Anaerobacillus alkaliphilus: one gene and its partner. The protein of the gene in region 1 interacts with the protein of each later gene in a pairwise test. Links are inferred from orthologs where the notes say so. Each region holds a gene or a part of one and is shown in the gene's direction. Other genes may lie near its edges. The genes, in order: leuS and ligA.

Region 1 (14,093 bases):
ACAAACAGAGATTGTGCCATATAATGGTTTTACACTAGCCGAGGATTATCATCAAAAATATTATTTAAAAAGATACCCAATAGCAGTAAAAAGGTTAATGGAAGTGTATCCAAGTATAGAAAGATTTCACAATTCAACCTTGGTCGCAAGATTAAACGGATTTGTAAAAGGATATGGCAATCTCACGACGATTAGGCAAGAAGTTTCTAGTTGGGATATAAGTGTTTCTGAACAACAAAGTCTGTTAACAGCACTATCTACTATACGTTGGTAAAAACTTGGCTTAGTTATTGAAGCCTCTGACCATCTCGAAAGTAACATTTTTCTACAAAATTCTGCGTTGCTAAATATAGAGATATAACATACAATTCTTAGAGATACGAAATAAGAAAATAAGAGATAGAGATAAAGAGAGAGGTAGAGGTCATTATGCCTAAAGCGTTATGGTTACTAGTCATCGCAATGGTGATAAACGTAACAGGCGCTTCTTTTTTGTGGCCACTTAACACGATCTATATTCATCAAGAGTTGGGGAAATCACTGAGTGTTGCCGGTCTTGTTTTAATGGCAAATGCAGGAGCAGGAATTGTTGGTAATTTGCTTGGTGGACGACTTTTTGATCGAATTGGTGGGTACAAAACCATTCTATTGGGAATAACCATTACAATGGTTAGCGCATTTACGTTAGCATTTTATCACACTTGGATTTATTATGTTGTATTAATGGTTGGCTTAGGTTTTGGATCAGGGATCACCTACCCGTCTATGTATGCGATGGCCGGTTCAGTTTGGCCTGCAGGAGGTAGAAAAGCCTTTAACGCCATCTATGTTGCTCAGAACCTCGGTGTTGCTGTTGGAGCAGCGCTAGCAGGTCTTGTAGCTTCGTTTCGGTTTGATTATGTATTTTTTGCAAACGGATTTATGTATATTATCTTCTTCTTAATTGCTTTCTTTGGTTTTAGAAATATTAAGGTAGATCCGTCAGAAACAGTACAAACGAATATTTTTGAACAAGGGTTAGCAGTGGAGAACAAAGCAAGATTTAAGGCTTTATTAATTTTATGTATCGGCTTTATTATTTGCTGGATTGCGTATGTTCAATGGCAATCAACGATCTCTGTTCACACACAAGCGTTAGGTATTAGCTTAACTCAATATAGCATTATCTGGACTGTGAATGGTGCCTTAATCGTACTTGGTCAGCCAATCATCTCTCTAATGATCAAAAAATGGTTCCATACATTAAAGGGGCAGATTTATTTTGGTCTTGCTATTTTTATGGTCGCATTTTTCGTCGTGGCTCAAGCAGAAGTTTTTCTAGTTTTTGTTGTTGCGATGATCATATTAACGATTGGGGAAATGTTTGTCTGGCCAGCGATACCAACAATCGCTAACCAGTTAGCCCCTAAAGGAAAAGTAGGGTTCTATCAGGGTGTTGTAAATAGTGTAGCTACTGCTGGTAGAATGGTTGGACCATTTTTGGGTGGTGTAGTGGTTGATTTGTTTGGAATGCAAGCATTATTCTATGGATTAATGATGTTTTTCATGGTGGGTTTTATCTCTACTTACCTGTACGATCGTCATCTAGTAGGTACAGCAGTTCACAAAGAAGCAAATGCAAGTTAATGAAAGGTCTTGGATTATATTCATTTTCCAAAAAAAATATTTCACAATTATGACATGTTGTATAAAATATAAAAACTTTGACAAAAATGTGAAATAAGCTATTGACTTTTATTCGACAAATTTATACAATACGAATTATGAGTTATTAATCATAACTTCTATATCTAGTAAAAACAATGATGAGGAGTAGTAATGGAACCTCGTGACCTAGAGAATTGACGGTTGGTGCAAGTCAATCACAAAGTCCATGAACTCGCCTTAAAGTTGCAAGGGTGAACGAATAGTAGCTCTTGACGTCTGGCCTCGTTACGGTGTCAATAAGTGAGTGTATCCAACACTAAATTGGGTGGTACCGCGGGAATAATTTTGTTAATAACCTCTCGTCCCTAACGTTAACGTTAGTGGTGGGAGGTTTTTTATTTTGTCTTAAAAGCAATTACCACAACTTTACAGTCTATACTCGAAGCTTTACACTACTAATACATAAAGAGAAAAATAAGGAGGTTATTTACATGTCATTTTCACATCAAGATATAGAGAAAAAGTGGCAAACGTATTGGGAAAACAACAAAACATTTAAAACAGGTGAAGACGAGACCAAAGAGAAGTTTTACGCATTAGATATGTTTCCATTCCCATCAGGGGCGGGGCTTCATGTTGGTCACCCTGAAGGTTATACAGCAACAGACATCCTTTCAAGAATGAAACGTATGCAAGGCTATAATGTGCTTCACCCAATGGGGTGGGATGCATTCGGTTTACCAGCTGAGCAATACGCACTTGATACGGGGAACGATCCGGCTGAATTTACAAATAAGAATATTGATACGTTCCGTCGACAAATCAAATCACTAGGTTTCTCTTACGATTGGGATCGTGAAGTAAGTACGATTGACCCAGATTACTACAAATGGACGCAATGGATTTTTCTAAAATTGTATGAGAAGGATCTTGCTTATATTGATGAAGTTGCGGTTAACTGGTGCCCTGCTTTAGGAACAGTTTTAGCAAACGAAGAAGTGATTGATGGAAAAAGTGAGCGTGGTGGACACCCAGTTGAACGCCGCCCGATGAAGCAATGGATGCTAAAAATTACAGCTTACGCTGACCGTTTATTAGACGATCTTGAAGAACTTGATTGGTCTGAGAGCATTAAGGATATGCAACGTAACTGGATTGGTCGCTCTGAAGGAGCAGAAATTCATTTTGAGATTGAAGGCCATGACAAAACGTTTACAGTCTTTACAACACGTCCTGACACGTTATTTGGTGCTACTTATGCAGTATTAGCTCCCGAGCATAAACTTGTCGATCAAATTGTGAATGCTGAACAAAAAGAAGCGGTTGAAGAATACCGCAAGCAAATCTCGATGAAAAGTGATTTAGAACGTACAGAACTTTCGAAAGAGAAAACAGGTGTTTTCACAGGTGCCTATGCCATTAACCCTGCTAATGGTGAAAAACTACCGATCTGGATTGCTGATTATGTATTAGTAACATACGGAACAGGAGCTATTATGGCAGTTCCAGCACACGATGAGCGAGACTATGAGTTTGCTCGTGCCTTTGAGCTACCGATTATTGAAGTAGTAGCTGGTGGGAATGTAGAGGAAGAAGCATATACAGGTGATGGCACACTTGTGAACTCTGACTTCCTGAATGGGTTAACGAAAAAAGAAGCAATTGGGAAGATGATTGCTTGGTTAGAAGAAGAGAAGAAAGGTAATAGCAAAGTAACTTTCCGTCTGCGCGATTGGTTATTTAGTCGTCAACGCTATTGGGGGGAACCTATTCCAATCATTCACTGGGAAGATGGTACTATGTCAGCTGTTCCAGAAGAAGAGCTTCCATTACTTTTACCTAAGATGGACCAAATCAGACCATCTGCTACTGGTGAATCACCGCTAGCTAACAACCAGGAATGGTTGAATGTCCTTGATCCTGTTTCAGGAAAAAAAGGTAGACGCGAAACAAATACGATGCCAAACTGGGCAGGTAGTTGCTGGTATTACCTACGATATATTGATCCAAAGAATCCAGAAGCATTGGCAGATCCAGAAAAATTAAAGCAATGGTTGCCAGTAGACATTTACATTGGTGGAGCAGAACATGCAGTTCTTCACTTGTTATATGCTCGCTTCTGGCACAAGTTCCTATATGATTTAGGGATTGTTTCAACAAAAGAACCATTCCAAAAACTATACAACCAGGGCATGATTTTAGGTGAAAACAATGAAAAAATGAGTAAATCTAAAGGGAATGTTGTCAACCCTGATGATATCGTATCAAGCCACGGAGCGGATACACTTCGTTTATACGAAATGTTTATGGGTCCATTGGACGCTTCGATTGCCTGGAGCGAAAATGGATTAGATGGAGCCCGTCGTTTCTTAGACCGAATTTGGCGTTTACTAGTAACTGAGGAGGGGCAACTAAGCCCAATCATTACTGAGACGGAGGGAACCGAGGCGTTCCAACGCTTATATCATCAAACAGTCAAAAAGGTAACTGAGGATTATGCAGGGTTACGCTTTAATGTGGCAATCTCACAACTAATGGTATTTATTAACGAGGGCTACAAGCAACAGCAATTACCAAAAGCACTTGTTGAAGGCTTTGTAAAGTTACTAGCACCAGTTGCACCGCACATTGCCGAAGAGCTTTGGGAAAAGTTAGGCCATAACGAAACGTTGGCATATGCTGCTTGGCCAACTTTTGATGAGAGTATGCTTGTAGAAAATGAAGTTGAAGTAGTTGTTCAAGTGAACGGCAAGTTGAAAGGCAAGCTATTAATGCCTAACAACTCTAGTCGCGAAGAAATGGAAGAGCTAGCGAAAAATGATGCAAAAATTAAAGAAGAACTTGAAGGGAAAACGATTCGTAAAGTCGTTGTCGTACCAAATAAGTTAGTGAATATCGTCGCGAATTAAATGATAAGAGAGTGTACCAAAAGGGAACGTAAGAGAGTCTCACGTGACATTTGATGGCAGAGGAAGTTTCAAAAGGGAACGTAAGCCAGCCTCACGTGACATTTGAAGCGAGAAATTGTTCCAAAAGGTAACGCAAGCCAGCCTCACGTGACATTTGATGGCAGAGAAAGTTTCAAAAGGGAACGTAAGAGAGTCTCACGTGACATTTGAAGCAAGAAATTGTTTCAAAAGGTAACGCAAGCCAGCCTCACGTGACATTTGAAGCAAGAAATTGTTTCAAAAGGGAACGTAAGATAGCCTCACGTGACATTTGAAGCAAGAAATTGTTTCAAAAGGGAACGTAAGAGAGTCTCACGTGACATTTGATGGCAGAGAAAGTTTCAAAAGGGAACGTAAGAGAGTCTCACGTGACATTTGAAGCGAGAAATTGTTCCAAAAGGTAACGCAAGCCAGCCTCACGTGACATTTGATGGCAGAGAAAGTTTTAAAAGGGAACGTAAGAGAGTCTCACGTGACATTTGAAGCAAGAAATTGTTTCAAAAGGTAACGCAAGCCAGCCTCACGTGACATTTGATGGCAGAGAAAGTTTTAAAAGGGAACGTAAGAGAGTCTCACCTGTAAATAGGTTCCCTTTAAGGCTATGTTTTTACTTCATAAACATTTCACGTGTCCACATTAAGTTTTATATAAAATAAAGAGGCTGAGCTCGAAAGTCATTTTTCAATGATCTTTTGAGTCAGCCTTTCTTTTTGAAATTAAGCTAATACGCCATCTGCTGCACCTTTCCCAGCAGTATATCCAGTAGAAAAAGCAACAGTTATGTTAAAGCCACCTGTATACCCGTGTATATCTAGGACTTCCCCACAAAAAAATAGGCCATTCATGAGCTTTGATTCCATTGTTTTAGGGTTTATTTCTTTTACGGATACACCACCACCGGTAACAAAGGCTTTTTCAATCGAAAGGGTCCCGTTTACTTTAAATGTAAAGTTCTTAATCAGAGAAGCTAAGTGGCGTAGTTTTTCGTTTGAAATATTGGCAAATGTATCATTTGGATCAATCATTGATCTTTCTAAGAAAAAATGCAGAAGACGCTCAGTTAGGTATCCGTATCCTTTCAAACTATTTTTTACAGCTTTCTTTTCATTTTCTTTAGCAATAGCTCTTAATTCTTGGAATACTTCTTCGCCACTTTTCAGTGGAAGTAAATCAACACTCATTTCAATTGTATTAACAGAGAATTTCTTTAAAGCTTTTACTACGTATTGGCTACAACGTAATGCAATTGGACCTGAAATACCAAAGTGAGTAAAAATCATATCTCCTTCATGACGTTTAAGAACTTTCCCTTTTGGACTAACCACCGATAATCCAACATCTTTTAACGAAATACCTTGCAATACTTTTTCTTTAATGAAGGGTTCATTTGAGGTAATCGGCACTTCGGTTGGGAATAGTTCCGTAATTGTATGTCCAGCTTTTTCAGCCCAAGGATAGCCATCACCAGTACTTCCAGTGTGAGGAACGCTTTTTCCACCTACGGCAATAATGACTGCTTTACTATGAATGGTTTTCCCATTTTCAAGCTTAATGCCAATGACCTTACCTTCTTCGTAAAGTACCTCGTCTACAGAAGTATTTGTCCACATTTGAACACGTTGTTCCTGAAGTTTCTTTAATAGTGTTTCAACGACGGTTACTGCTTTATCAGTGATCGGGAACATCCGTCCACGATCTTCTTCCTTTAATTTAATCCCTAAATTTTCAAAGAACTCGATAATATTTTCGTTATTAAAGACGGCAAACGGACTATACATAAAGCGCCCATTTCCAGGGATATGAGCGATTAATTCTTTCTCTTCCATCCGATTTGTCACGTTACACCTTCCGCCACCAGAGATCGCTAATTTCCGACCGAGCTTGTTACCCTTATCTACTAGGAGGACATTAGCACCATGCTCACTTGCAGAAATCGCTGCCATAAGCCCTGATGGCCCCCCACCAATTACTATTACATCATACATATGTAAACACCTACCATTTTTAAATACGGCTCTTTTCGTAAACTTTTATGAATATTACAACAAATTATATAGATTAAAATAAGTGGTTTTATTGATAATTCAATTTAAAGTCTAGAAAAGATGCCCGCCAAACCTTGTGTAATGCGTATACTGCTTAATTTAAGAAACAACAATTTATATGAAAATTGCTTTATATAAACACAACCTTTGTATTTTAACATGAAAAGTTTATGATCTACTAATCCCTATTTTAGGTTTGTTAAACTTTTTTCATACTGTCTATACCTGTGAGGAGCTTTCCAAGCATAAAAAAGCTATCGTTTTAAACAACGATAGCTAACTTTTTAAAAATGGAATTCAATCTGGTCTTCATATTTGGTTAAAAGCTCGGTTCGTATTGTTTCTACCTGAGCTTCAATATCTGACTCTGGTCCTTCTGTAAGATCTACGTATTCCATTAAGTAATTATTTGCGATTAATTTTTTTCGTAAGCCATCTTTCCAAATCGTATCAATATACTCTTTTGGAGTTATATTGTAAAGTTTACTTTTAGCAGTAAGAAACGTAATGGCTTCCTGATCATATTCAAAAATCTGATGAGTTTGGTCTACTAATGCATCTAACGTAAATTCATCATATGTAATTCCAGCTTTTTCAGCTTCAGCCAACAGCATTTCTTGAAATAATAGGTCATTAGCTGCATCTTCTAGAGTTTCCTCATCGGATACTTTGGCATTTTCTGCATCTTTTTCAGTGATTGTTTCATTTAAAAATGTAATTAATGGTTTTGATTCATTTGTAGCTTCATCGTTGTTTCCGCAAGCTACTAAGAGAACGCATAAAAAGCAGATTAACATAAAACCTAGCTTTTTCATCAAATTCACTCCTATCTATTTGTTTTGGATTTATTAACTGTACCATAGTCACGAATGGAAAATCTAGAATTAGAGACAAGTATTGTAGTAAGTGGGCTTAATCAGCGATATCTGCTAATATTGCTAATTTCTCTTTTCGTTTATTTTCTTCCTCAATAGCAATACTATTTGGACTAATCATATCTAGTATAAATAGCGTAGGAATAGAAGCTAGATTGTATTCCTGTACTTCTAGCGTTAGTACTTCTTCATTTTGAAAATCACCTTCATAGACACCTATTACTGGGCGGGTAGGAAGTGCCGGATTTTGCCTAACGACTAGCCCTTGCTTCGAATTGGAAAGCTTCACAGAATGTCCATTTGGAAAAACAGAAAATGTCCTTATAAATGCATTCATGACGTCTATATGGACAATTTTTTCCGTTAATACCATCATAAATTCAATGGCTTCATATGGTGTTAATGTTGGATAATCTGAAAATTGTGATGATAAGTTATCGATACAATCTGCAACAGTTAATATTTCGGCAAAACGTTGAACGTCTTTATTGTGATTTGGTTTATATGGAGGCAACGGTATTTTTTCTTTTAGAAAAAAATCAACCTTTTGCTTCATTTCCCTAAATAACGTAAATACTTCTGCACTTAATGTGTTTAATTCAGTTAAATGCTTTCTACTATTATCACTCTTGATCATTTCGTGAAGAAGTGCGGTAGTAGTAATTGTTTTTAAACCTTCTTTATTAATTCCTAATTTTGTTCCAATGGTCGTAGCTACGATACAGACATGAAGAGTGTGGATAAATACGGCATTTTCTTTTGAACGAATGTCTATTAGTTGAACTAATATATCCTTATGAAGCTCAATCTCTTGGATCAATTTATCAACATTTTCTTTAATAAGGACCAAATCGATCGCTTGGTTATTGTTAATTGTATCCACAACATAGTATAGACAAGCTAATGTCTCAATTTTCGTTTCCTGAGAGACGTTTTCCTCCAACTCAATAGAGGGCATATTGATATGTTTAACGAATATTCCAGTAATCCCTAATTTTTTCAGTTTTGTAATCATCCCAACAGTTAGGACGATATCCTCTTTAACTAGAATTATCTTACCGGCTCCGTAGATGTTTCTCCCGTTAATGTCACCTGAAACAACATCATTGATTGGCTTATATAACATTTTTCTGTATCTCCTCATCCATGTTTACAATAGGTTGTTTTCGCAAAGTTTGTTTCTTTCGTAAAAATCCCAAAAGCCGGATTTTTACACAAATCACTAAGAAGTTACCACTAGGGCTTTTTTATCTTAAAATAATCGGAAAAATACCCTAGATGAAGATATCAGCCAATAAATTATGTAAGAAAAGAGTACAATGTTTACGAAAAGAGCCTTACAATAAATACATTATATAGTACAACTATCCAAAGGTAATAGCTTTTTAGATAGAATGTTTACAAAAAGAATCGAACCTCGAATTGGTTATGTATGTTTGTCGTTGTACCTAGTGACACAAACTGCTAAAATGAATGACAGTAGAATGCTTGAATAAATCATTATTATATATAATTTTAAAATAGAAGAGGTGCTTTATGGCGGACTCTAAGTTGGTAAGAGGTACATTGATATTAACAGCCTCTATCTTCATTTCGAAAATACTAGGATTAATTTACATATTTCCTTTTCAAGCAATCGTAGGGCTTGAAGGGTTAGCTTTATACAGCTTTGGTTACATTCCCTATACCGTTCTTTTAAGTGTGGCTACTCTCGGGATCCCATTGGCTGTTTCAAAGTTTGTTTCAAAATATAATGCCCTAGGAGATTATGAAACGGGTCGAAGGCTTTTTAAATCTGGATTAATCGTTATGTCGATTACTGGACTAATTTCGTTTTTCATTCTCTTTTTATTAGCAGAACCTATTGCTAATCAAGTAGTAGATGGGAAGGACCTAAAAGGAAATACTATTGATGATGTCATATTAACTATACGGATGGTCAGTGTAGCCCTATTGGTCGTTCCGATTATGTCGTTAATTCGAGGATATTTTCAGGGGCACCAGTCGATGGGACCCACAGCGGTATCTCAAGTTATCGAACAGATTGTTAGAATTATCTTTATCCTTTGTTTAACATTTGTGATCGTCCATGTCATGAATGGATCAATAGCGCTTGCAGTTGCGTTTGCTACTTTTGGAGCTTTCGTTGGAGCGCTTGGTGGTTTAACAGTGTTATTATACTATTGGTTTAGGCGTCGAGTGCACTTAAATAATCAACTCCTTGAAAGTAAAGTAAATCATCATTTGCCATTAACATCGATTTATAAGGAGCTAATCACCTATGCGCTACCGCTATCGTTTGTAGGACTTGCTATTCCCTTATATCAAATGATTGACTTAATGACGTTTAATAAGGCTCTATATGGAATAGGATATGATCAAGTAGCGGTTGATAAGGCATTCGGAGCATTTTCACAAGCAGCGCACAAACTCATCTTAATCCCTGTTTCCATTGCTACAGCGATGTCATTAACCATTTTGCCAACGATAACAAAATCGTATATAAATAACGATCAAACGTTATTACAAAGACAAGTCACTCAAACGTACCAGATTATTCTTTATTTAACTCTACCTGCTGCGATAGGACTTTCTTTACTTGCAAATCCTGCTTACGGGGCACTGTTTGGTCTAGAGGATATCGAAATTGGAGCGTGGATTTTACGATACTATGCGCCAGTAGCTGTGTTATTTTCAATCTTTGCCGTAACGTCAGCAATTCTCCAAGGGATTAATCAGCAACGCTTTGCTGTTATAGGTTTACTGGCTGGTTTAATTGTAAAATTAAGCTTTAATACGTTTTTTTTAACACAACTAGGAGCTGTAGGAGCCATCTATGCTACAGGGTTGGGGTATTTAACTTCTTTGGGGGTAAATATCTGGGCCATTGGAAAGTATGGCAATTACAATTATACGTTTGTCCTGAAACGGTTCTTACTTATTTCTATCTTTTCTTTAATCATGGCGGTTATCGTCGTAGTGACAAAAGAAGCTGTAAGCATTGTACTACCGTTGGAAAATCGTCTAAACGCCTTTATTGTCTTACTAGTCTCCGTGGCTGTAGGAGGACTTGTCTATTTATATTTAGGCATACGTTCCAACCTAGCGGGACAGATATTAGGTTCTCGCTTTAAGTTTCTAAATAAGAAGCAAAGAAGTCAGGAGAGTGGCAGTTAACCGTTAACTGCCACTCTAATATATCTATTAGTATTGTGGTCCACCAATTCCAAAGCCTAATTGACGTTCCAAGCGGCGGAGACGGCGATTTAACCGTTCAATTTCTTCTCCTTGACGCTGTGTTACTCTTTCTAACTGAGTTACTCTTAGCTCTAAGTCCCTTGGTCGTGGTGGTGTTGGGCCAGGAGTAGGTCCTGGTGGAAAAAATGGAAAACCAGGATAAAACTGGTTTTCAGGGAACTGACGATAGTCGTACATAAGATCGCTCCTTTTGATAGGTATGTGTCACTCAGTAATTAGTCTATGTCTAGATAAAAGGGAAGTTTTAGGTCAGAAGCCTAATTATAAAAATTGGGCCCAAGGAATCTCTTTTTCTAGGAATATCTGTCTGCTATAATTAAACGTAATCGGTCAAGGAGGGATAGTATGGAAGTATCGTTAAAAAAAGAAAATGATTGGATTTTAATCGGAACGGTACTCTTGCTAGTCTCGTTTGGTTTAATCATGATTTATAGTTCGAGCTATGTAATTGGATATGATCGTTATCAAGGGGCTTACTTGCATTTCTTTAAAAAGCAATTACAATTTATTATCGTTTCAGGAGTCCTTTTTATATTCTTTATGATGTTTCCCTATAGATACTATCAAAAATTAGTCTTTCCAATCGTCCTAACATCGTTTGTTTTGCTAATTTTAGTCCTTACTCCGCTAGGTGTTGAAGTTAAAGGGGCGCAACGTTGGTTAAATCTTGGGTTTATGAGGCTTCAGCCATCAGAATTTGTGAAGCTTTGGATGATCATCTATTTAGCTCATGTTTATTCGAGAAAACAAGAGTATATAAATCAATTTGTCAAAGGGGTCTTACCTCCTTTATTAATTGTTGTAGGGATATTTATCTTAATTATGCAACAACCCGATTTAGGTACAGCGTCATTGATATTGGCCGTGGCGGGGTTGATTGTATTTTGTTCTGGAGCAAAAATGTTTCATTTAGTAACATTAGGGAGTATTTCGGGTTTTGTTGTTTGGATTTACGCCAGATCAGAGGAATATCGGATGAATCGAATTACCGGTTTTATGGATCCGTTTGCTGATGAAACTGGGACAGGCTATCAACTTATTCAGTCCTATATAGCCATAGCACACGGTGGTATAACAGGTGCAGGCTTTGGTCAAAGTGTTCAAAAGTTATTCTATTTACCAGAAGCTCATACTGATTTTATTCTAGCAATTGTAGCAGAGGAGCTGGGCTTGTTCGGGGTCATATTTGTGTTTCTTTGTTTAGGAATTATTGTTTTCCGAGGGGTAGTAATTGGGACAAGAGCCAACACACCTTTTGGGAGTTTGTTAGCCTTTGGGATAGCCTTTCAGATTGCTTTACAGGTTTGTTTAAACGTTGGAGCGGTCTCAGGGGTTCTACCTATTACAGGAATTCCACTACCATTAGTGAGTTACGGTGGATCATCATTAATGATTACAGCGATAAGTCTTGGTATTCTTGCAAACATTGCTAGATATACGAATAAGAGAGTAGAATCGAGTAATGAATTAAATAAGGTAAGTTAAAAAGGTACTTTTTTGATAAGTACCTTTTTATATTCTAAGAAGAAGAGAAGTTCCCGAAAAAATACCTTTGTTTAAATAAAACTGCTATGATAACATTAATAGTTAGGAATTTAAAACAGTCCACAATAGTGGTTTTGATAAATACAGGAGGAAGCGAGTGCCATGAACGAACGTAAAACATATTTTCAACAGTTAGATTATACGTTATTGTTTTTAATCTTTTTACTTATGTGTATCTCCTTACTTGCTATATATAGTGCAGCAATGGCGGGGCAATATAATATTGAACCTGCAGCTTTTGTGAAACGACAGGTAGTATGGTTTATTATCGGGTCTATGTTAATGATCGGAGCAATGTTAATAGACTATGACATGTTTAAAAATTTTACAATTCCTCTATATGTCATAGGGTTAGTCTTACTAATAGCTGTACACTTTTATGGGATTGAAAGAAATGGTTCCCAACGTTGGATAAGCATTGGGGGAAATTTATTTCAACCATCCGAGTTTGTAAAAATCTTTTTAGTCCTTGCTCTAGCACACTTACTTTTCCTAATAACTAAAGATTATCGCGAGCGCTCGTTAAAAGAAGACTGTATTGTCGTGTTAAAGGTAATGGCAGTAGGATTTCCACCCTTCTTTTTAATCTTAGTACAGCCGGACTTAGGAACTGCCTTAGTTATTGCAAGTATTATGGCAACGATGTTATTAATGGCAGGAATATCGTGGAAGATATTTGCCTTTCTAGGTGCTTTAGTAGTCTCTTTTCTATCTACCTTGATTTGGCTTCATAATAACTTCTTTGAATTGTTTACAAGCATTATAAAGCCACATCAATTGAGACGTATATATGGTTGGTTAGATCCAGAGAGTGATCCAGGAGATATGGGTTACCAACTACTTAATGCCATGCAAGGGATTGGTTCAGGCCAGTTGTATGGCAAAGGATTTACTGAAGGAGTTTTATCGAAAAGTGGGGCTGTACCAGAAATTCATACTGATTTTATTTTTACTGTGATTGGGGAAGAATTTGGCTTCCTCGGTGCGACAATCTTAATTGTTATCTATTTCTTACTTTTTTATCGAATGATTATTATCGCCTTTAGTTGCAATAATATTTTTGGTAGTTACTTAGTAGCTGGTATTATTGGACTTCTCGTTTTTCAGATTTTCCAAAATATCGGTATGACTATTGGGTTAATGCCAATAACCGGTTTAGCACTTCCTTTCGTTAGCTACGGTGGTAGTGCATTATTAACAAATATGATCGCAATTGGTATTGTCCTGAATGTTAACATTAGAACAAGACACTACATGTTTGGATCAGAAGAACTAGCATAACAAAGAAAGGTTGTTAATCAAATGATTACAACCTTTCTCTTCGTCTATATATAGGAGAATTTACCACCGTTGTGAGAATAAAGTCTACAGATGTTAAAAAAGAGAGGTGTAAAAAATGTACTTAGTCGTTGGATTTGGAAAACTGGCTCAAAGTGTTTTACAATTGAATTCATATCATCAAGAGATATTTATTTACTCAAAAACAAGAGAAAAGGTAGAGACTTATCGAGATCCGCGTATTACATATCTTACAAAAGAAGAGTTCGGGAGAGTTAGGTATGTTTTGTTAATGCTTCCTGCCTCAGAAGTGAACGAATTTATGCAAATGCATGAAAAGTATTTTGGTGACGGAACCTTGTTTTATAGTTTTGCAACAGCGTTGAAAATTCAAGCGATAAAAACGAGACATGAAGTCATCTCTTGTAAACTAGCCGGTCACGCAAAACAAATGGTCGAAGATCAGCACGGATTATTTGTAGTTTCAAAAAACGTGA
Region 2 (17,434 bases), on another replicon or contig:
AAGAAGCACCAGCTTGGGCGAAAACATCAAGACCTAGCCCAGCAGCCGCTCCACAGAGACAACGAATGATGGCATCTTCCCGTCCGCAAATGACAACAACTGGTGGCGATCAATTCTCTTGGCAAGTAGGCGACAAGGCTGAGCATAAAAAATGGGGCATAGGAACAGTCGTTAGTATGAAAGGTTCTAGTGAGAATGTCGAACTGGACATTGCTTTCCCACAACCTATTGGTATCAAACGTCTAGCAGCTAAATTTGCGCCGATAAACAAAGTTTAGTAAATGTAGAATGTAGAATGTAAAATGCAGAATGTAGAATGTTTAGAAATGCTTCGTAGCACTACGAAAAAATTCTACATTCTACATTCTTAATTCTACATTATCTCTACATTCTCAAAGGAAAGGACGAAAAAAATGGATCGTATGGAAGCTGAAAATAAATTAGCTGAATTAAGGGAAAAGCTTGAGGAATACGGTTATCATTACTATGTATTGGACAAACCGATTGTGTCTGATGCCGAGTATGATCAAGCTATGAACGGGCTAATTCAGATTGAAAATGAGTACCCAGATTTAATTACAGAAGACTCACCTTCTGTCCGTATTGGTGGTGAACCACTACCTCATTTTGAGAAGGTTCAACATGAAATTCCGATGTTAAGCTTAGGGAATGCCTTTAACGAACAAGATCTTCGTGATTTTGATCGCCGTGTAACTGAAGGCTTTGGTGGTGCTGTAACTTATGCTTGTGAGCTAAAAATTGATGGGCTAGCAGTTTCACTGAAATATGAAAAAGGACGCTTTGTCCTAGGGGCAACTAGAGGAGACGGTACAACTGGGGAAAACATCACAAATAATTTAAAAACAGTACGTTCCATTCCGATGAGGTTAAAAGAAGCAGTCGATTTAGAGGTTCGTGGTGAGGCTTTTATGCCCAAGAAGTCTTTTGAGAAGTTAAACGAAGCAAAACGAGAAGCGGGTGAGGAACCATTTGCTAACCCGCGGAACGCAGCGGCGGGGTCTCTTAGACAATTGGATCCAAAAATTGCTGCAAAGAGGAATTTAGATATTTTCCTATATTCGCTTGCACAAATCAAAGATAAAGAGCTTTCTTCCCATACTGAAGCTCTTGAATATATGAGTCAGTTAGGCTTAAAAACAAACAAAGAAGCACGACACTGTAAGAACATTGATGAGGTTATTGAATATGTGGACAGCTGGTTAGACAAGCGTCCTCATCTGCCATACGAAATTGATGGGATTGTTATAAAAGTAGACTCATTAGAGGCTCAAAAAAAGCTTGGATTTACAGCGAAAAGCCCAAGATGGGCGATTGCTTATAAATTCCCTGCTGAAGAAGTGGTGACAACCTTGGAGGGGATTGAGCTAAGTGTTGGTCGTACTGGAGTTGTCACTCCAACAGCGCTTCTTACACCAGTACAAGTGGCTGGGACTACTGTAAAAAGAGCTTCACTACACAATGAAGACTTAATCCGTCAAAAGGATTTAAAAATTGGCGATAAAGTAGTAATTAAAAAAGCGGGTGACATTATTCCTGAGGTTGTAAATGTACTTGAGGAACTCCGGACTGGAGAAGAAGTAGAATTTCATATGCCTACCCATTGTCCTGCGTGTGAAAGTGAATTGGTGCGTTTAGAAGAAGAGGTAGCCCTTCGTTGTATTAATCCAAAATGTCCAGCTCAAATTCGTGAAGGTCTAATTCACTTTGTTTCAAGAAACGCGATGAATATTGATGGCTTAGGAGAACGAGTGATCACCCAGCTATTTGAACATGAATTAATTCAGGATGTTGCTGATATATATAAGTTACAAAGAGATGAATTACTAAATCTTGAACGAATGGGTGAAAAATCTGTAGACAACCTCTTACAGGCAATTGAAACGTCTAAAGGGAATTCATTAGAAAAACTTTTATTTGGTCTAGGGATTCGTTTTGTTGGTGCAAAAGCGGCGAAGACTCTGGCACAGCATTTTGAGAACATTGATGGATTACATGAGGCAAGTGAAGAAGAGTTAGTTGCAATAAATGAGATCGGTATTAAGATGGCAGAATCGATCGTTCGCTACTTTAATACCCCAGAGGTCGGGGAACTTATTTCAGAGTTAAAATCCCTTGGAGTAAATACAGAATATAAAGGTCCGAAAATTGAAGTTTCTGGTAATTCGATTTTCTTAAACAAAATAATTGTCTTAACTGGTAAGCTAGAGATATTATCAAGAGAAGAAGCAAAAGAAAAGATTGAGGCACTGGGCGGTAAAGTAACAGGCAGTGTTAGTGCCAAGACCGATCTTTTAATTGCTGGGGAAAAGGCTGGCTCGAAGTTAACGAAAGCAGAGAGTTTAGGTATTGATATTTGGAATGAAGAAAGATTAGTGGAAGAATTAAATAAATAGTCGGGTGGGTGGCTTACGAGTCATCCTCCGAGCTGTGTTTAGGTAGAGGAGGGTGTCATTTTGAAACGTTTCGTAAGTGTACTAGCGATAACGACACTTTTTTTATCGGGATGTATTGGGGTACTCGAAAAAGAAGAAGAAATTATAGTTATTGAAGATACAGAAGATGATGAGCAGGTTATTATTAGTCCAAATTTAAATACACCAGAAAACTATTACCGAACAGTTCTGCATGAAGGAGATTATCGCCATAGTGAAGCTAGAGGCTTAGTGCCACATGCTGTGTTTAATCGAATTGATATTAATCAACTAGAAATTGGATTAATGGAGCTAGCTTCTACGAGGTTTTCGCAAAATCAATATTTCTTTCAGGAAGGTCAGTATTTAGAGGGATCATTAATTAATCGATGGCTACGAAGATACAATCCAGAAATGGAAAGCCATCGTGAAGGCTTAAATCCACCGTTAGGAGAAGGCGATACGGAGAGAGAAAAACATGAAAATCAACCGTCTTACTTGTCTCATATTATGGAACACAATTATTTAAAGGGTGTTGAAGACGGCGGGTCTCTTGAATTAGGTGGCTTAGTATTGGGGATCTCTTTAAACTCAATGTATTACTATCAAACGGAGGTTGGTGGTCCATCGTTTGAAGTTCCTTTAGATGAAGAGGACATATTGGCAGAAGGAAAACGAATTGCGATTGAAGTATTAAACCGAGTTCGTGAGAGAGACAACCTAGCTAATGTTCCAATTATGATTGCCCTTTATAAAGAAGAAGTTCGGAGATCACTAGTACCTGGGACATTTATGGCCATGACAGTGATTGAACCAGGGAAACGTATTGAACGTTGGGAAACCATTAATGAAGCGTACTACTTTTATCCGTCAAGGCAAGCCACACAGGATTTTCGGGAAGACGCCAACCGCTTTGCGAACTTTAAGCAGGACATCGACGGCTTCTTTGACAATTATGTAGGTGTTGTAGGCAAAGGTCGCTATAAAAACGATCAACTTCAAGAGTTAACGATTACAATTAACTTACAAACTAGCAGCAAAGCAGAAATTATTGCAATGAGTCAATATATAACCGATCGAATGAAAAAACATTTTCCAACCACACTAACGGTTCAAATCTACTTAACATCGTTAGAAGGCGCTGAGAGTATTATTGTCCGACACTCAGAACAAGAACCTTTTGTGCATATTTACCGTTAAAAACAGAAACGGCTATCAATGTGATAGTCGTTTTTTGCTATGGAAGTAAAGGAATAAGCCTAAGATTGTGGGTGTGAAATTGGTCAGTTCAATTGGACTGATTTATTTTTTTTTTTGTAATGAAAAAAGAAATAAAATTATATAGAAATAAAATTAAAAATCAAGCTATTTTATACTTTGTTCAAAAAAAATTCAAATTTATTTAAATTTAGTTAGGTGTATTTATATTCTTATATACAGGAGAAAATGCGTTGTTCGGCATAAAAGGTGAATAATTATACTAATAGAATTTTATTTTGCTAACTTTCCGACTGTTCGGTTAATTACTTTGTGTTATATTATCAACTATCTTCTTATATGTATAGGTTAACAGTGCTTTTTAGTTAATGTATAAAGCTGTATAGGAAAAATGTGTCTGGGGAATAGGAGGTGGAAATATGGAGCACGCATTATCAGCAGCAACCTGGTTTTGGTTATTTATTCCGATGCCATTACTAATCGTGCTATCTGTCATCACATATTTTACTGAAGGGAGAGAATAACATTGGAAACAGCAACGTTAGTTACGTTTATAGTTTACTTAGTTGGGATGCTGGCAATCGGTCTTTTTGCTTATCGAATGACTAGCAATTTATCAGATTATGTTCTAGGAGGAAGGAGGTTAGGTGGGGGAGTCGCCGCGTTGAGTGCGGGTGCCTCTGACATGAGTAGTTGGTTATTGCTAGGTTTACCTGGGTACGCATATATTGCTGGTATGGAAGCGATTTGGATTTCCGTAGGTTTAGCTGTTGGGGCATACTTAAATTGGCAGTTTATCGCTACTCGCTTACGAAAGTACACTGAGATTGCAGGAGACTCTATTACAGTACCTGATTTCTTAGAAAACCGTTTTCGAGATGACTCAAAAATTCTTCGGGTAATTTCTGCATTTGTCATCTTAATCTTCTTCGCCTTTTATACATCTTCAGGTCTTGTCGGAGGAGCTTATTTATTTGAAGCTTCATTCGGATTAACTTATACTCAGGCATTATGGATAGGTGCTATTGTAATTATTTCATATACGTTCTTAGGTGGATTTTTAGCAGTCAGCTGGACAGATTTCTTCCAAGGGATCTTAATGTTCTTGGCTCTAATCATTGTTCCGATAGTTGCTATTGCTGAAATGGGTGGCTGGAGTGCAACGGTTTCAGCGGTAGGGAATGTGGACCCAGCTCATCTAGATGTATTTGCTGGTGTAACAGCGATGGGGATTATTTCTTTAGCTGCTTGGGGCTTAGGTTATTTTGGTCAACCTCATATCATCACGCGTTTTATGGCTGTGAAATCGTCTAAAGAAATTCCTAAAGCTAGATTAGTAGGGATGAGTTGGATGGTATTAGCATTGATGGGAGCAATCTTTACTGGATTTGTTGGGATTGCTTACTTCTCAGCAAATGGTCCAGCAGATGCGATTGCTGATGGCGCCCATGAAACAGTATTTATCCTATTTACCCAAATCTTATTTAATCCTTGGGTATCTGGTTTCTTACTGGCAGCTATTTTAGCAGCAATTATGAGCACAATTGACTCACAATTATTAGTATCTTCAAGTGCGATTACTGAGGACTTCTATAAAGCTATTTTTAGAAAAAATGCTAGTCAAACTGAACTGGTTTGGGTCGGTAGAGCAGGGGTTGTCTTAATTGCAATTATTGCGATTATCCTCGCTTACAATCCGGAAAGTTCAGTACTAGATCTAGTATCATATGCGTGGGCAGGCTTTGGAGCAGCGTTTGGGCCTGTCATTATTCTAGCATTGTTCTGGAGACGCATGACTCGAAATGGTGCATTAGCTGGAATGATCGTTGGTGCAGTAACAGTCTTTGTCTGGAGTGAGCTATCAGGTGGTTTATTCGACCTATATGAAATTGTTCCAGGATTTATCTTTGGCTGGATTGCCATTATGGTCGTTAGCTTAATTGGTAAAGAACCATCGCAAGAAATCTTAGATGAATTTGATAGTGTAAAAACTAGTAAAATATAATTATTTGTGGAAAAAACACACCTTTAGATGGTGTGTTTTTTCCATTTTTGTTAGAATAAGAGAAATGGTGTCGAAGGAGGAAGAAATGGAGCAATTGCCAATTCATGCAGCAAAAAAATTCGTTAGCAAGTTTCACCCTAACTGCGATGCAGCCTTGCTAGCAGGTAGTGTTGTAAGTGGCCAAGCAACCGCAACTTCCGACTTGGATATTGTCATATTTGACCGCAATCAGTCTCATTCCTATAGAGAGTCTTTGGTAGAGTTTGGCTGGCCGATAGAGGTATTTGTACATAATCTAGATTCTTATAAACCATTTTTCGTTAGTGATTGTGAAAGGGCGCGACCGACGTTACCGAGGATGGTGTCAGAAGGAGTAATTCTTAAGGACAATGGGATTGTTGTTGACATAAAGAACGAGGCAAATGAGTTGCTGGCAAAAGGACCAGAGAAGTGGTCGGGTGAAATCATTCGATTAAAAAGGTACTTTATCACTGACGCTTTGGATGATTTGCTTGGCGCAACTGACCGATCGGAGGAATTACAGATTGCCAACACTTTAACAGAACTTGTTAGTGAATTTGTATTAAGAACTAACGGGCACTGGATCGGTTCCTCTAAATGGGTCATGCGGACGTTGAAGCAGTTTGATGAACAGTTCGCTCAACAGTATTTTGAGTCATTTGATCTGTTTTATCGGACGGGGGATAAGGCAGACGTTGCTGACCTAGTCGAAGATGTTCTACGTCCTTATGGAGGAAGATTGTTTGAGGGGTTTTCGATAGGGAAGAATAGTTGAGGTTGTATTGTAGGTTTTAGTGTAGGTTAGATCGACGTTGCTGCGCGTGTTTACCAGTAACTAGGAGAATTGTGTAAGTGGCGGAGATCTTGCTGCTGGTATTTTCCAGTGATTAGGAGAATTGTGTAAGCGGCGGAGATCTTGCTGCTGGTATATTCCAGTAACTAGGAGAACCTTGTAAGCGAGAATGATCTTGCTGCGTTTATTTACCAGTAACTAGGAGAAAGTTGTAAGCGGTAATGCTCTAGCTGCGTGTGTTTACCAGTAACTAGGAGAAAGTTGTAAGTGAGAATGATCTTGCTACTTGTATCTTCCAGTAACTAGGAGAATGTTGTAAGCAAGAATGATCTTGCTACTTGTATCTTCCAGTAACTAGGAGAAAGTTGTAAGTGAGAATGATCTTGCTGCTCGCATCTTCCAGTAACTAGGAGAATATTGCAAACTAGAATGATCTTGTTGCTTGTATCTTCCAGTAACTAGGAGAATCTTGTAAGCAAGAATGATCTTGCCGCTCTTATTTTCCAGTAACTAGGAGAGTATCGTAAGTAAGAATGATGTAGGCGCATGCAATTCTTGGCTATCACATAAAAAATTTAGCTCAAAGTTAGCAACAAAACATATCCACCTATATCTCAAACATTTTTCTTTAAAATAATGAAACCTAACTTTGTAAAAAACCGTAAATACTACTATAAAAAGTTATAATTTCATTTAAGTTGAAATTTACTAAATAAGGAGGGGTTTTTATGTTTGAATTTTTTAAACGAATTAAGACGGTAGTTAGTTCTGAGCTTAACAGTGCGCTTGACAAAGCGGAGGATCCAGAAAAAATGTTAGATCAGTATGTAAGAGACATGAGTGCTGAAATCAGGGAGGTGGAAGCAGCGACGGCAAAAATGATTGCCGAAGAAAAGTTGTTTAATAAAAAGGTCAATGAAGCACGAGACATGGTTGAGAAGCGTGAACAACAAGCATTACAAGCGTTACAAAGCGGTAATGAAGATTTAGCAAGACGTGCGTTAGAAGATAAGCAACGATTAGCAAATGAATATGTACAGTTAGAACAACTTCACCGCAGTACGGCACTTCAAGCAGAAGACTTAAAAGAAAAGCTGAAGCAAATGAAATCAGAATTCCGTGAGATGGAGTTAAAACGAGATACATTGAAGGCGAAAGCTGGTGCAGCGAAAGCAAAAGCACAGATGAACCGTTCGTTATCGTCGATGAATAACGGAGGATCTAAGCAAGGCTTTGAGCGTATGGAAAAGAAGGTTATGCAATTCGAAGCTGAAGCTGAGGCAAGTGAAGACTTACGAGTGGCAAACCAAAGCTTAGATAAGGAGCTAGATGCCCTTCATAAAGAGAGCAGCGTTGACCTTGAGCTTGCCCGGTTAAAAGAAAAACTTAACAGTGAATGAGGGTAATCAATGGAGCTTTTTGGCTTTACCTTAGAAACAATTTATATGTATGCGCTAATTATTGGTGCGAGCTTAACATTACTTTATATCTTGTTCGGCGATTTATTAGAAGGGATCTTCGAGTCATTATCTGAAGGTCCCGTAAATCCAACTGTCGTTTTGGCGTTTATAACAATTTTTAGTGCGATGGCTTATTTGATGGAGAGGTTAACTTCCGTTCATAGTTTTATAGTCTTTTTGGCTTCTCTTGTCACTGCACTCATTTTAGTGACGTTGTTAAATGTTTTCATTTTAATACCACTTTCTCAAGCGGAGGCGACGATGGCCTATTCTGATGAAGATCTAAAAGGTCGGATTGGTAAGGTGATTACCTCGATACCTGTCGATGGTTTTGGGGAAGTAATGATCCAAGGACACGGTGGTAACATCGCCAAGTCTGCGGTGAGCTTCGAAAATGATGCGATTCCTTATGATACAGATGTATTAGTAATTGAAGTGAAAAACGGGGTATTACATGTGGTGCCTCATGAAAAATTCGATTAATTGGAGGTTATTATGGATTTAATTTATATTGTTGTAGGTATTGTAGCATTTTTAATTTTAGCTCTTATTGGTGTATTTGTAACAAAGTATCGTACAGTTGGTCCAGATGAGGCTTTAATTGTAACAGGTAGTTATTTAGGCGGAAAAAATGTTAACATTGACGAATCTGGCAATAAAATAAAAATTGTTCGTGGTGGTGGTACATTTGTTTTTCCAGTATTCCATCAATCAGCATCTTTAAGTCTATTATCTAGTAAAATTGATGTTTCTACTCCTGAGGTTTACACAGAACAAGGTGTACCTGTTATGGCTGACGGAACAGCGATCATAAAGATTGGTGGCTCAATTGGTGAAATAGCCACAGCTGCCGAGCAGTTTCTTGGGAAAACAAAAGCAGATCGTGAAAATGAAGCAAAAGAAGTATTAGAAGGTCATTTACGTTCAATCTTAGGTTCGTTAACGGTTGAAGAAATTTATAAAAATCGGGAGAAGTTCTCGCAAGAAGTTCAACGAGTTGCATCACAAGACTTAGCGAAAATGGGTCTTGTCATTGTTTCATTTACAATTAAAGATGTTCGTGACAAAAATGGTTACTTAGAATCACTTGGAAAGGCACGGATTTCTCAAGTGAAGCGTGATGCTGACATCGCCACGGCGGAAGCAGATAAAGAAACGAGAATTAAGCGTGCTGAAGCTGACAAAGAAGCAAAACGTGCTGAATTAGAAAGGGCAACGGAAATTGCAGAAGCTGAAAAGGTAAATAAATTAAAAGTTGCTGAGTTCCGTAGAGAACAAGATGTAGCAAAGGCACGAGCTGACCAAGCGTACCATTTAGAAGAAGCTCGTTCGAAACAAGAAGTTATGGAACAACAAATGCAAATTCAAATTATTGAGCGTCAAAAGCAAATCGAATTAGAAGAAAAAGAGATTCTTAGACGTGAAAAACAATACGATTCAGAAGTTAAGAAAAAGGCAGATGCGGATCGTTATTCAGTCGAGCAAGCGGCTGAAGCAGATAAAACAAAACAATTTACTGAAGCAGATGCTCACAAATACCGTATTGAAGCCATGGCTAAAGCCGAAGCTGAAAAAATTCGACTTGACGGTATTGCGAAAGCCGAAGCTGAACGTGCAAAAGGTCAATCAGAAGCAGAAGTTATCCGCTTAAAAGGTCTTGCTGAAGCGGAAGCGAAAGAGAAGATTGCAGAAGCATTCGAGAAGTACGGCCAAGCGGCTATGCTTGATATGATCTTAGAAATGCTTCCTTCATATGCAAGAGAGGTTGCTAGTCCACTAGCTAATATAGATAAGATCACAGTTGTTGACACAGGTTCAAGCGGCGAAAATGGCGGTGCGAACAAAGTCACTGGATATGCAACAAACTTAATGTCAACATTACAGGAGTCATTAAAAGCTTCATCTGGCATTGATGTTAAAGAGTTGATTGAGAACTTCTCTGGTAAAGGCAATGTGAGAGCAAGCATTGACCAGTTATCAAACGAATTAGCAGCATCAAAAGCTCCAGTGGAGCAACCGAAAACAGAAGAATAAGATGTAAAAGCCGGCCTTTAGAGGCTGGCTTTTCTTCATCTAGTAAAACTAATAGCTAGAGGTGATCAAAATGACGATCAGAACAATAGTAATGATCTTAATAGCGTCCGTTATCATTGTAGGTTGCGGGAAAAGCGATGAACATCAATATAATGGAGTTACTGTGAAGGTAGATCCACATGCTGTAAGTTATGACTTTCCACCCGCTGTTCCGGGCTATGCTCATGCTGGTGATATAAAAATTGAAATGGTTCGTGGTGGTTATGAGTGGGAAGCGAACAATCAAACAATCATGTCGGACGCAGCATCCCCAAACCAAATTGCTGAGTGGTTTGAAGCGTTGGAGTTAGCTCCGAATTCGAAAGTAGAAATTGAACTAGAAGGTCAGCCTTCTCTAGAGGTATTTTTATGGGAATCAGACTACAGAGAGGTAGAAGTTCCGGTAAAAGAAAGTGAAATTCAACTACCCGATACAAAAGGCAGATACATCTACGAAGTAGTTGCCAATTGGTCTAGCTTTGGCAAGGAAAAAGCCAAAGGGCGCGTTTCTTATACATTTGTTGTGGAGATACAGTAATAAGTGAAGGCCTGCCAAGCGGGTCTTCTTTCTTTTTTCTAAATGAATAGCAACTTCCTAAAAATGGAATATTAAAAATGTGACATTTAGGTTAGTTTGTGTTTATATTACATATTCTTTAAGGACGAGCTCGCTGGAGGTTTGATGAGTGAATAATAAAGAAAAAATTGAAGAACTGTACAAGCAAGTAAGTATACAAACCTATGAAAAATTGGACATCTGGAAGGATACTATTTTATTTACGTGGCAATGGTGGATTGGGGTTGGTTTGTCTATCATCCCTTGGATATTATGGATTATCTTTAGGAGAAAAGAAAGCACGTTACGTCTTTTAACAGTTGGTTTTTTTGTTATGTTTCTTTCTACGTTTTTGGATTCGATCGGTGTCCAGTTAGGATTATGGTATTATACACATGCACCGCTTCCGTTAATTCCAGCATTTTTTCCGTGGGATACAACCTTAATGCCTATTGTCATCATGGGGTTGATCCAGTTTAAACCGAAGCTAAGCCCTTATATCAAAGGCTTGATATTTGCAGGGTTAACTTCATATGTGGGAGAACCCCTGTTTATTTGGCTCGAACTATATAAGCCAATCGCTTGGAAACATATCTATTCGTTCCCAATTTATTTTTTGATATATTTGATTTCGAATAAAATATACATCGGAAACTCTTATCATAAAAGCACTTAACCTTTAGACGAAAGTAAGTGTCTTTCTTTTTTTCTGAATATTCAGCAATGACTTGAAACTTATTACGCTTTTGTTCGTATATATAGTGAGAACACGTTTAAGGAGGGCTAATTGATGGAAGAAAAATGGGTAAATAAATTCCTCGATGAAAAGTATCAAGCTAGTTTTTTTTCGCGGTTGTTGGCGATTTTTTACGATCTCATCACATTGGCAGTGGTTCTAATTATATCTGGAATTCTAATGACTTGGTGGATGTTTCACCAATCGAATGCCCCTGACACTAGTAATCTCTTTTATATTCGGGAATATATTTGGGAGCATGAATTTCATTTGTTTGTGATTAATTGGATTGTCTTAGGAATCGTGGCAATCGTTGTTCAATATATAATCCCCATGTTTTCAAAGCAAACGGTAGGGATGAAGATGGTAGGCTTATATTTACGGGATGAAAATGCCAACGAGATAAGTAAAAGTCAGTATGCAAAAAGAGAAATGCTGAAAGTGTTTTTATTTCCGACAATCTTCTTTTCTTTTAAAAAAGGAAAACGGCCTTTGTATGACCAATATTCTAAAACATTCTTGTTATATTAAGGGGAGAGGTGAAAATGTTAGAAAAGATTATCTCCTACACAATTGCTTTTTTTTTCACTGTAGGAGTTTACTGGAAGTTTGTCCTACCAATCGAAATGTCGGAGTTAATTCAAAACCAAACATTGCTTCAGTTGATTATCTTTATAACTCTAGCAATCTTTCCTCTTCTGATGGCTTGGACGGTTAATACGAGAGGAGTAAAGTCTTTACTAATTTCTTTACCATTTTATCTGAGTGGCTTACTTCTATTGTACCGTGGCTTTTACCTGAGCGATCAATATTCAATACTTGATACATTGTTCGCAAAAATAGTGAGTACCCATTCAGAAGGGGATTGGGTAGCGGCAACATTCTTGGGCCTCGAAAGTTTTCTGTTTTATATTATTGTCGCTGAGCTAGGGGTGATCATCTCTCTCATTGTCTTTAAACAAGAGAAAAAGGTCGTTGCGAAGGGACTTTAATTCATTCGTAATGAGTATAGCAAGGTAAAGGATTAAGGCTCATCTGAAGCCTATTTTTTTTGTAGTTAGAAAAAATGTTTGACATGGTTGAGATAAGGGGTTAATATTATCTTAAATTCAAGATAATTTAATTCAAGATATTTTTTGAGTATATACCTTGAAATCAAGATAAAAACAACTTTAGGAGGAATTAGAATGGAAGATTTAGGTTTATTAATTATTCGTGTAGTAGTCGGTGCTTTATTTATTGGTCATGGAGCACAGAAGCTTTTTGGTTGGTTCGGTGGTTATGGGTTAAAAGGAACGGGCGATTGGCTTGTTTCGATAGGATTAAAACCAGGAGTTACAATGGCATTATTTGCAGGGTTAGGAGAATTTGTTGGAGGTATCTTATTTATATTAGGGCTTTTAACTCCTTTAGCAGCAGTGTTACTTGCAGGAACAATGCTAGTGGCAATTGTGAAGGTTCACGGAGCAAACGGTTTATGGGTGACTCAGAATGGATATGAATATAATCTAACGTTAATCGCAGTTGCTATTGGTATTGCCTTAATCGGACCTGGTCAATATGCGCTTGATGCACTTTTATGGTAATATATCTTGATTTCGAGATATAATGAGTAATAGATGATAAAACTTAAGTAATACTAATCAAACGATTAATTAGTCTTCAATGTGTGTAAAACAAGAGTAAGAAGAAGCTAGCAACGCAGGATCATTTCTTTCCTGCGCTTGCCTATTGATGAAAGGAGATAACATGACTAAAAAAACACTAGGTATCCACCATATAACAGCAATCGTCGGTCACCCACAGGAAAATGTAGATTTTTATGCTGGAATTTTAGGTCTTCGCTTAGTTAAGAAAACAGTCAACTTTGATGATCCTGGCACGTACCATCTATACTTTGGAAACGAAGGAGGTAGTCCAGGAACAATCATTACCTTCTTTCCGTGGGCAGGTGCTTATAAAGGAAGAATTGGCGACGGCCAGGTTGGTGTTACTTCTTACGTGGTGCCAACAGGTGCATTAAACTTCTGGAGAGTACGCCTTGAAAAATTTAAGATTGATTACAAGGAGACTATTCGCTTTGGCGAAACATACCTAGAGTTTGAAGATCCTCATGGTTTACGTTTAGAAATCGTTGAAAGAGAAGCTGGTGAAAAAAATCACTGGGAGTTTGGTGAAGTGACATCTGATGTAGCGATTAAAGGCTTTGGTGGAGCAACGTTATTTTCCAACCATCCCGAACAGACAGCTATCATGCTCGAGAAAATCATGGGGCTTGAGAAAGTTTGTAAAGAAGGGGAGTACTTGCGTTTTCAATCCACTGACGATATCGGAAATATCATTGACTTGAAAATGAAGCCAACCGGTAAGGGGCAAATGGGTGTTGGCACTGTTCATCATATAGCATGGAGAGCGAAGGATGATGCAGATCAATTGGATTGGAAGCAACACGTAGAAAGCTTCCGTTTTGGGGTTACTCCAGTTCAGGATCGAAATTACTTTAATGCGATATATTTTAGAGAGCCTGGAGAAATCTTATTTGAAATTGCGACGGATCCCCCAGGCTTTGCACATGACGAATCGTTTGAGACTATGGGCGAGAATTTAAAGTTACCAGCTCAATATGAAGTTCATCGCGAACAGCTCGAGCAACATCTACTACCACTTGAGGTAAGAAAATTAGATTAAAGGACTGATCTTGAAGTGAATATGGAATGCACCGAATCTATTTGAAATTTTAGGATGTTTAAATCAAATTAAAAGTAAATGTATAAAACCCCCAAGCCAAAATTATATTACCAAATATAGTATAGTAACCTTTGAAAAAAGGTAATAAAGTTAAAGGGGAGATACGATGAGTACTAATAACGGTGGAGTACTTGATATTTTAAGAAAGCTTGCGCCAGGTGCACCAGTTGCTGAGATTTACCTAAGAGGAAAAAAAGTACCTCTTGTTAATTATGTTACGATGACCGGGGATTTAGTATTTTTTAACGGACCGAATTGTGAAGTTTGTGTATTTGAAGTAGCAGATATTAACGGTGTTTGCTTTTTACCAGTAGAAGCTGATTAATTTTTTTACACAAAAAGAGGGGATAGACTTATCCTCTCTTTTCATTGTTTCTATTCGTCCCTTTTAAAAACTGTATCACCATCAAGCTTTAGGTGAAAACTCAATGCCGTTAATTTTTTCACAATCAAACGTTTTAATTTTATTATTTAAGGCAAATTGAGCTACTTGTTGATCCGGATCTACCGAAATAAATCGACTAACCTCAACGGAATTTCCTTCTATATACAAACTATGAACAGGGAAATTAGGGGGGAGGTTAAATAATATTTCTAAGATCGACTCATTTGGTTGGCACGAGTGATTATTAATAGTTTCCTTAGGATTCGTTTCCATAGGAAGGCACGAGTGATTATTAATAGTTTCCTTAGGATTCGATTCCATAGGAAGGCACGAGTGATTATTAATAGTTTCCTTAGGATTCGTTTCCATAGGAAGGCACGAGTGATTATTAATAGTTTCCTTAGGATTCGATTTCATAGGAAGGCACGAGTGATTATTAATAGTTTCCTTAAGTTTCGATTCCATAGGAAGGCACGAGTGATTATTTATAGCTTCCTTAGGCTGGCTCGTGTCATTATTTATAGTATCCTTAGGAATCGGTGAGGAAAAGGAATTATAGCTTTGTTCCAAATGCAATTTTTGTTCATCGGTTTGTTTTTGTAATCTGGTCATCCTGTCATCCAATTGACTATGTTTATTGTTAATTTCCTTTTTTCCTTTCTTTACCACGTGGAACCAAGAGTGTATATCGGTGAAGGTCGATTGCTGCCCACTTATTTTTTTCGCTAACTGTTTCGTAAGGTTATCTAAAGTGTCCATTTGCTTTTCTAAATTCTTGTAATCTAACAATTTCGTTTCAAGATGCGACAATTTTTCCAATGTTATTTTATTGGAGGTCACAAGTGTTTCGTAAGATGTTGTAAGATGATGAAGCTTCACTTGAAGCTCTTCGTAATTTTGCTCTACTGCTACGCTTTTTTTCAATAGATAGTGGAGAACCTTTTCTTGTTGCAATAATCGTTGCATTAATTTAGCGTGAGTACAGTTCATATAGAAATATTCTTGATTGCCATTCTCATCTATTTTTTTACTTTTCCAACAACCTCCTTGTGTATATTCACTCACAATGATCCCTCCTTTCTTGTCTTGATGTTGTTCTACACTCTCAGTGAAAAATGGAGTAACCGAATGGTCAATAGGAACAATATAAAGCTACCAATTCCAAAATACATAACGGTCGTTTGTTGCAAACTCTCAGTAAAAGGTAGACCACAAATCGAAGGGTCATAGGCAACGGCACCAATCATTGTTCCCATAATTCCACTAACCCCACCGTTGTAAACACCAGCGACAATCGTTTGTGTGTTTACCAAAGAACCGAACAGTAAGCCTATGAAAATGCCAAGTAGAATATTAATGCTCCCGACAAGATGGATGTTAGGGTGCAATAAAAAAAGCAGGATCGAAATCGAAAGACTAACCGCTGTACTCGCTGTGAGAGCAACGTTGAATCCGAAGCGATCACTAAATAAATTTTTGTGCCGATATAACTGTCTATAAGAATAGAAACTTATGACACCACTAATGAGTAATAGAGTTACTAAAAGAAAATTAATCATGTCGGACTCCATTTCTTTAAGCGTTTTTCGAAGAAATCATGACCAAAATGAAGGAGCCGATAATAAAAACTTGAAAAAAACTAATGAATATCAAACTATTTGATGCAGCTGCCCCTACCATCGGTGCCATAATTCCCATCATTAAGCCATTGATGTACCCTGTTAGTAATGTTTGATAATCAAACACCCCCCCAAATAAACTGCCGATCGCCATCCCAATGAGAATAGAAATAAACGTTATTTCCATATAGTGCAACGGAAACTCGTTAATTAAAATAACACCTGAAGAGATTGCCATTCCTCCACCAGCGACCATTGCGATATTCATACCTAGATGAAAGCCAATTAGCTTACGTCTTTTCAATAAGTAAAGGTAGGAAATGGTGGCAAACAAAAAATTAAAATAAAAATAGACGGACAATAAAATTCCCACAAACATCACCTCATATGACTAAACCTTATCAAGATAGTTTTATGCATATGTAAGAAATATGCTACTGTCTATTCCTATCCTCTCGTTTATACATATAATATCTAGATTTTGTAAGTAGTAGGAAGGAGGTAATTCATGCGAACAGGCTTACGTCTCGATGATTATAGGAAGTTGCTGTTAGAGAAAAGAAAGAACGAGCCGAAGAAGATCAATGCACTTCATGAAAAAGGAGAGCGGTTTAGTTCGCCTCTTGGAGCAACGTCTACAGAAGAAATCAGGATTTTTAATGAATATATGGAACAAGTCAATTTTAGAAAAATTACCGAAGCTGCACCGGAAAGGAAGAGGCCTTTACTACTGAAGAAATTTTTTAAAATGAAACGAAATCAACAAGTAGAAATCTATTCTAAGCTAGGAGAGAAAACTCGATATAGTTTGGGAAAAGTGACAGCCGTTGGACGAGATTTTGTCATGTTAACGAACTTAAAGGATCGAATTTGGGTTCCTTATGAACAAATTGAGTCTGCCAATGTTCCAACAGGCATCCCGAACTATGACAATAGCCATCAATATTTTATTTATGATAATGATTTACGTCATAAATTATTAACTAATTTTGGAGAGACAGTAGCGAAAAGAGATGTGTATATTCAGCAATTTTTTGAGGAAACGTTGTACACGAATTTAAGAATGTGGAGTGGAACTTGGGTAAAAGTTGAGACTCCAAGTGAAACATTCTTTGGAAAAATTGACGGCACAAACGATCAAAGGTTGATGCTTTCTATGTTTAGACGAAAGCATGACATGACTATGAATGACGTATTATATGTATCTACTTTACGGTATACTACGTTACTCTCATTGTTAGGAAAGAGACTCGTAAATCTATTTCAATAAATTGGCAGTTACACTTGATGATTATAAAATATAAGACTAGCTAAATAAAAACTTAAAGCATAGGAGGACTACGATGAGTGCTGAAAGAGATATAATGGATCCTTTGTATAGACAACTA

What was found.
Region 2: the proteins of leuS (region 1) and ligA interact in binary tests that used the Escherichia coli proteins (3 or more experiments, as listed by UniProt). The link is inferred for Anaerobacillus alkaliphilus from one-to-one orthologs.

The regions. Positions count from the first base shown.
Region 1 is NZ_QOUX01000046.1:1,006,892-1,020,984, reverse strand. The notes cover bases 1,779-4,847. They hold leuS (leucine--tRNA ligase), read left to right. Parts: upstream 1,779-2,138; coding sequence 2,139-4,556; downstream 4,557-4,847. Outside these bases: DS745_RS20155 (MDR family MFS transporter), read left to right, coding at 430-1,626; DS745_RS20145 (BaiN/RdsA family NAD(P)/FAD-dependent oxidoreductase), read right to left, coding at 5,312-6,580; DS745_RS20140 (hypothetical protein), read right to left, coding at 6,925-7,455; DS745_RS20135 (HD-GYP domain-containing protein), read right to left, coding at 7,553-8,641; DS745_RS20130 (putative polysaccharide biosynthesis protein), read left to right, coding at 9,052-10,692; DS745_RS20125 (hypothetical protein), read right to left, coding at 10,720-10,950; putative lipid II flippase FtsW, read left to right, coding at 11,119-12,258; rod shape-determining protein RodA, read left to right, coding at 12,421-13,599; DS745_RS20110 (hypothetical protein), read left to right, coding at 13,715-14,093.
Region 2 is NZ_QOUX01000025.1:37,043-54,476, forward strand. Bases 1-2,913 are described here. They hold ligA (NAD-dependent DNA ligase LigA), read left to right. Parts: upstream 1-413; coding sequence 414-2,414; downstream 2,415-2,913. Other genes in these bases: pcrA (DNA helicase PcrA), read left to right, coding at 1-278; DS745_RS06705 (CamS family sex pheromone protein), read left to right, coding at 2,475-2,913. In the rest of the region: more of DS745_RS06705, read left to right, coding at 2,914-3,632; sodium/proline symporter PutP, read left to right, coding at 4,177-5,655; DS745_RS06715 (nucleotidyltransferase domain-containing protein), read left to right, coding at 5,741-6,451; DS745_RS06720 (PspA/IM30 family protein), read left to right, coding at 7,198-7,869; DS745_RS06725 (NfeD family protein), read left to right, coding at 7,879-8,412; DS745_RS06730 (flotillin family protein), read left to right, coding at 8,425-9,963; DS745_RS06735 (hypothetical protein), read left to right, coding at 10,034-10,540; DS745_RS06740 (CBO0543 family protein), read left to right, coding at 10,689-11,234; DS745_RS06745 (RDD family protein), read left to right, coding at 11,349-11,825; DS745_RS06750 (hypothetical protein), read left to right, coding at 11,840-12,286; DS745_RS06755 (DoxX family protein), read left to right, coding at 12,482-12,880; DS745_RS06760 (ring-cleaving dioxygenase), read left to right, coding at 13,044-13,982; DS745_RS06765 (hypothetical protein), read left to right, coding at 14,149-14,367; DS745_RS06770 (hypothetical protein), read right to left, coding at 14,449-15,492; DS745_RS06775 (hypothetical protein), read right to left, coding at 15,525-15,986; and more genes. UniProt on the Escherichia coli protein: DNA ligase that catalyzes the formation of phosphodiester linkages between 5'-phosphoryl and 3'-hydroxyl groups in double-stranded DNA using NAD as a coenzyme and as the energy source for the reaction.